DNA from 2 places in the Peribacillus sp. NPDC096379 genome. Region 1 is predicted to be linked to the other one. Evidence: riboswitches for the same ligand, from Rfam matches in the RefSeq annotation. Region 1 holds a riboswitch; the other holds the start of a gene.

Region 1 (3,432 bases):
ATTAACTTGATACAAACTCATGCCTAACTTATTCTATATTCATGATCAACTCATCTTATTATTTATGTAAATATATTGAATATATAATAAGCAATCAGTACACTAGAATTAATACTTCTTTAAAAAATGATAACTTTGAGTAGGTGAATATATGTTTCCAGTTGAAAGACAACAGAAAATTACTGAATTATTAATGGTCAAAAAGGTTCTCAAAATATCTGAGCTAACTGAAGAATTAAAAGTCTCTGTTGATACTCTTCGTAGAGATCTAAACCTGCTCACAAAACAAGGGAAAATTGAAAAAATTTATGGTGGAGTTAAGCTCGTTGAAGCAAAATTTGGGGAATCGACAATTGACGAACGCTTGGTCAGCCATATAAATGAAAAAGAAGTAATTGCACAAAAATGTAGCGATTTGATCTATGACGGTGATTGTATTTTTATAGATAGTGGTTCGACAACCTATCAAATTGCAAAATATATTAAAAATAAGAAGAAGCTAACGGTAGTGACGAATTCAATTCCTGTTGTATTAGAACTAATAAATAGCGATGTAGAGCTAATTATCATTGGTGGAAAGGTTAGACATAATGAACAGTCTGTAGTAGCTTATGATTATTTATTCAATTTTAGCGAATTGAATATAGTAAAAGCGTTTATTTGTGCTAGTGGGATTACAGTCGAAAAAGGAATCTCTGATTATAATTTAGAAGAAGCAATTACGAGGAAAAAAATGATTGAATTATCTAAAGAAATTTATGTTGCCGCAGACAGTACAAAATTTGGTAAGGATGTCACCATTGGTATTGCAACACTTGATAAAATTCATTACATTATTACGGACCAAAATGTAAATAAGAATCTCATCGATTCATTTAAGAAAACAAGCACCCATTTAATCATTTCAGAATAATAATCCTCATTCAAAACCTGAATGGCGTTAAAACGCCATCCTTTACTATGAAAGATATATCATGAAGCACGCTACACTCGCTTAATCACAATGGTGGCGGTGCAGAGCGGGCATTTCAGCTACTTTCTCGATAATATAAGTATGCCCGCTAAGTAGATTGGCTATATTAGTAAGTCGCGAAGCCTCGTCCCATGTCCTTCATACAAAAAACGGAAATTCCACTCGTAATGAACGAATTAAGTGGAATTTCCGTTTTTCTATTATCATTTTAAAATTTTACAATTTATATGGAACACATATAAAGTGAAACTTCAATCAGTGAGGGTTTTCTTCATCCCCCACTGATTGTTAGTTGAACCAATCGGGCTTTTACGGGCAGTTCCCCCCCACCTACGCTTCCTCGATTACTCCAAGCCTTAAGGTGGGGGGGTTACTGCCCGTTAAAGCGGGATAAATTAGTTAAATCTATCATATGAAATTCATAACTTTAGGTGGATTAAATAACCTTATCGACAATACCCTTACCTTGTTTCAACGATTAACGATTGTCGACTTTTTCAGGATAAAGATCATGATTCATCAAACGGAAACTGGCCATCTCTTCGTACTTGGTACCTGGTTTCCCATAATTGCACCATGGATCGATGGAAATTCCACCACGTGGTGTAAATTTCCCCCAAACTTCAATATACCTTGGGTCAAGTAATTTTATTAGATCGTTCATAATAATGTTAACGCAATCTTCATGGAAATCACCATGATTACGAAAACTGAAAAGATATAATTTTAGTGATTTACTCTCGACAATTTTTTGATCTGGAACGTAAGAAATATACATCGTTGCAAAATCAGGCTGGTGTGTCAGTGGGCATAAACTAGTGAACTCCGGACAATTAAATTTCACGAAATAATCACGATTCGAATGAAGATTATCTACTGCCTCTAATACCTCCGGTGCATAATCAAATGAATATTGTGTATGTTGATTACCTAATAATGTTAAATCCTTTAAACCTTCTTCATTGCTTCGGCCAGACATAAAAATCCCCCTTGTAAATGGTTTCCCGACACTGTTTTAAAAGAGAGATCCGCTAATCATTCTATTGCAACTAAAAGAATAAAACATAAAAAGCCATGCCCAGTATGGACATGGCAAATTCCCATGTATCCATAGTTTTTTATAGAGGGTATCAGCTATGAACCTCTCCCGCTTACGTACGGGAATTCTCTTTCATATCATAAAGAACACTTAGCAAAACGTCAATTGAAACTTTATATCGTTTTATTATAGAAGGCGAGTATACAACATAGTTAATACGCTCAAAGAAGGTTTTGGAAATCCCTAACACGCTTTTCTACAAAAGTGCAAATGTTAAATGAATCTGAAGGTATCGTCAATATCCCATCAATTGTGTAGTATATGCTACAAATCCTATGATATAAGGAGGAATTGGTAGATGTAGCGGGCTTCTAGTAGTCTAAGCACCAAGCAACCGCAATAATGACGTTTGATAATTCCCTAGTTATATTGATATATTGAATATAGAGTGTAGCGGGATGATGAATCTGTGCATAGCAGCCAGAAACTAATTTGTGAAATAATACACAAAAAGGAGTAGATACGTATGAGATCTGTCAATGTAACAGATCACAAAGTGAAAGAAGAAATGAAAGATGATTATTCATTAGATAGAGTGCCACGGCAACAAAGGAATATGGGTTGGTTAAGTATTACAAATATTACCTTTGGTATAGCAACAGCCATTTTTTATTTTCAAATGGGAAGCGTTATGGCGCTTCAATTCGGAGCCATTAATGCCATTATATCCTCCATATATGCGATAATCGTAGCCGGTATACTCGGAACATTCATTGCTTATCTTTCAGCAAAGTCCGGTATGAACGTCAATTTATTATCCAGAGGGGGCGGATTTGGCTATATAGGCGCATCATTAACCTCGTTCATTTATGCAACAAACTTCATTATGTATTGTGCGTTTGAAGGCTTGATTTTAGTTTCAGCCATTCATACCTTCTTCCCGGTCATTCCAGAATGGGCGCTAATCGTTCTCTTCGGAACAATCGTTATTCCTTTGAATTGGTTTGGTATAAAACAATTAGATAAATTACAAAAGTGGTCTTTACCTATTTTTGCTGTTTTTTTGGTAACCGCAATCATTGTATCCATTTACACACCGTCAGTATATGAAGGGAGTTTTTGGACATATATGCCAGATGGCGTTCAAGTCGGGGGTAAGGCTTTACTACTTTGTATCGGCATGCACCACGGGATCATGGGTTTGACAGCCCTGCTTGCTTCGGACTATGCCCGTTTCCTTAAACCAAAAGATATCAAAGTAGGATCGGTTGCGATTGGATTTATTCCACAGATTTTCTGTTTTGGTGTCATGGGTGGTCTTGGCATATGGTTTGGTGTTCGTCTGGGCGAACCAAATCCAGGGGTTTACATCGTACTGCTTCTTGGTATTGGAGGAGCATTATTCACCATGCTAACCCAA
Region 2 (3,432 bases), on a different contig from region 1:
AGAAGCCGTCACAACGTTGGCTGTTACAATGGCAATTAAATACAGTAAAATTCTAATCATCGATACTCCTCTTCTCTTACACGCCTCGTTTATTTCCCCATACTAATGCATGGAGTTGAGGGAGTACTTTAACTTCTTTTAACTCTTCATCTTGTATCACTTGTTCGATTAACTCTTCGTATTTTTGCAGTAAATGGGGAATTAACGCAGCGTCATTTGCAGTCTTCGTATCATCATTTCCCACCTGCATATAAAAAGGAATGCCAGGGTATCTTCTATGAATTTCCTTTGCATAGTCAAAATCAGCATCATTGAATACAACGACCTTTAAACTCACATTTCCTAAAAAATTGTCTGACATGAGCTTATTGAAAATCATATCAAGTGAGTCAAAGTTCGTTTTCATCCCTGAACTAGGTGGCTTCGGCGAGATCGTCAACTCATCGATTGAAAGCATCCAATCTTGCCATTTTGATCCTTGCGTTTCCAGACAGGTCTTCATGTTTTCTTGCTTTAATAATTGGACAAATTCAGCAAGATTCTTCAAAAGAGCTGGATTTCCACCTGATATGGTTACATGAGAAAAACCGTCTCCTCCAAGTTCTTTCAACTGACGCCAAATTTCGTCTGGCTCCATCTGCTTAATGAGATGTTTACCCGTTCCATCCCATGTAAATGACGAGTCACACCATGAGCAAGAATAATCACAACCCGCGGTTCTGACAAACATCGTCTTTTGACCGATGACCATGCCTTCCCCTTGAATGGTTGGACCGAATATTTCCATCACAGGAATTTTACTCAACCTCCATCCACTCCCTTTTTGTCTCGGCATAGCTCGTCGGTGTTTCATAAAGACGGACAAATTCAACCCTTGCCCCATCATATTGTTCTTGTCTATTTTTTAACGCGTCCGCCATTTTTTCATAAATCCAAACAACCATATTCTCAGCCGTCGTATTCATTAAGGGCAGCGTCTCGTTTAAATATTTATGATCAAGAAAAATCTCAATCTCATTTTTCCAAATTTCTTTAATATCTCCAAAATCAATGAGCAGGCCACGATCATCGATAAAACCGCTAAGTCCAAAAATGACGCGATACGTATGGCCATGAAGGTTTTTGCATTTTCCTTCATAGCAATGTAAATGATGGGCCGCATCAAAGGTAAATTCCTTACTAACAAGCACACGTTTAGCATGGTATTTTAATTGAGTGGATTTGATATCTTCATTGATCTTTTGTAATTTATCTACAATACGAAATCCATACATCATTTCTGCCCCTTCTGACTCAAGTAGTCATCAAGACCTTTTTGACGCAATTTACATGCCGGACATTCCCCGCAACCATCTGCCATGATTCCGTTATAACAGGTTAGTGTCTTTTTGCGAACAAATTCCAAAGCACCTAACTCATCCGCCATGCCCCAGGCCTCGGCCTTATTCATCCACATAAGCGGTGTATGAATCACAAATGGCTGATCCATCGATAGATTCAGCGTGACATTTAACGACTTTATGAAAATATCTCTGCAGTCCGGGTAGCCGCTAAAGTCTGTTTCACAAACACCGGTAATAATGTGCTTCGCTCCTACTTGGCTGGCAAGTACCCCAGCAAAGGATAAGAACAACAAATTTCTCCCCGGAACAAACGTAGAAGGAAGCTCCCCTTCTTCGCCCTCACTTACAGCAATGTCATCACGCGTTAAAGCATTCGGCGCCAATTGATTGAGCAGCGACATATCCAGAATATGATGTTTAATGCCAAGTTCATCTGCAATCTGCTTGGCACAATCAATCTCTAACCGATGGCGCTGATTATAATCAAACGTAACTGCCTCGACTTCTTTAAACTGCTTCATCGCCCAGAATAAACAAGTCGTACTATCCTGACCACCACTAAAAACGACTACTGCCTTCTCTTGCTTCATTAAAAAAATCCCCTTTTCGACAGAAAAACAGCACTACTAAGAAAGCAGTGCTGTTTTCCTTAGTTTTTTAGAGAGGGTAGCTAGAAACCTCTACCGTAATTAAACGGATTTATATTTACATCAGTTCATTTTAGACTAAAATCAGTAGATCTTCAAACTAAAAATAGAAAATGCATATTTTGGTACATATTATTATCCCTTTATTTATTGAATTTTGGTTTTGGAAGAGCCCCTACTACTGGGTGGGGAATGTATAACTCTTCTAAATAATTCATCTCATCAGGAGTCAACTGAATATTAAGTGCAGCTACGGCACTTTCAAGATGACTTTCTTTTTGGGCACCGATGATTGGCGCAACAACTTGATCCTTGTTAAGAAGCCATGCTAACGCAATCTTATCACGAGTAACACCATGATTGTTTGCTACTTCAGCCAAACGTTCTACAATGCCTTGATCAGCTTTCATCATACTATCGTATTTTGAATGTTGAACCATGTCTGTTTCAGAACGAAGAGTAGTTTCAGACCAATCACGAGTCAAACGACCTGAAGCGAGTGGGCTATATGGTGTAATGGCAATTTTTTCATCACGACAGAACGGAATCATTTCACGCTCTTCTTCACGGTAAATCATATTGTAGTGGTTTTGCATGGATACAAATTTAGTCCAGCCATTACGTTCTGCTACACGTTGCGCTTTTTGAAATTGCCAAGCGTACATAGCACTCGCACCAATGTAACGAGATTTCCCTGATTTAACGACATCATGAAGAGCTTCCATAGTTTCTTCAATTGGTGTGTCATAATCCCAGCGGTGAATAATGTATAAATCTACATAATCTGTTTCCAAGCGCTTTAAACTTTGATCGATTTCGCTCATAATTTCTTTACGAGATAATCCGCCACTATTAGGACGACCTGAACGCATTGTTTGATGAACTTTTGTTGCAAGAACAATATCGTCACGCTTAGCATAGTCCTTCAATGCCCGGCCGAGAATCTTTTCACTTTCGCCCATTGAATAGATATTCGCAGTATCAAAGAAATTAATCCCTAAATCGAGAGCTTTTTTGATGACTGGACGACTACGTTCTTCATCTAAAACCCATTTGTGGGTCCATTTTTCAGTATCCCCGAACCCCATTGCTCCTAAGCAAATACGAGAAACATCCGTACCAGTATTACCGAACTTTACATATTCCATAATAAAACCTCCCCTTTATTATTAACCGTACACTTTAGCAGCACTCGCAAAAGAAGACCTAGCTTTTGGCTCATCTTCATAAAGTGAAACTTCCATCAGTGGGGGGTTTTTTCATCCCCCACTGATAGTTAGTTGAACCAATCGGGGATTTACAGGCTGTTTATCCCCCACCTATTTATTTCTTGATTCTCTCACAAAAATTGAGGTGGGGGTTTTACAGCCTGTTAAACCGAGATAAAGTTCGAGATGTGTTAGTAATTGTTAAAATGTACCTGAAGTTATGAGCGCAGTTAT

Evidence for each region. A riboswitch is a leader RNA that binds a small molecule or an ion and turns the genes downstream of it on or off. The one in region 1 is predicted to bind preQ1.
Region 2: linked by a shared signal. The riboswitch ahead of queC (7-cyano-7-deazaguanine synthase QueC) and the one ahead of queF (preQ(1) synthase) in region 1 are both predicted to bind preQ1.

What each region holds. Positions count from the first base shown of each region.
Region 1 covers NZ_JBIWFD010000006.1:76,737-80,168, reverse strand. The annotation lists gene ACIQZI_RS21105 (DeoR/GlpR family DNA-binding transcription regulator) at 152-913, shown strand; gene queF (preQ(1) synthase) at 1,452-1,952, opposite strand; PreQ1 riboswitch class I at 2,078-2,124, opposite strand; gene ACIQZI_RS21095 (purine-cytosine permease family protein) at 2,539-3,432, shown strand, end outside.
Region 2 covers NZ_JBIWFD010000003.1:180,792-184,223, forward strand. The annotation lists gene ACIQZI_RS14995 (VUT family protein) at 1-57, opposite strand, end outside; gene queE (7-carboxy-7-deazaguanine synthase QueE) at 77-805, opposite strand; gene queD (6-carboxytetrahydropterin synthase QueD) at 798-1,274, opposite strand; gene queC (7-cyano-7-deazaguanine synthase QueC) at 1,274-1,933, opposite strand; PreQ1 riboswitch class I at 1,987-2,030, opposite strand; gene ACIQZI_RS15015 (aldo/keto reductase) at 2,134-3,138, opposite strand.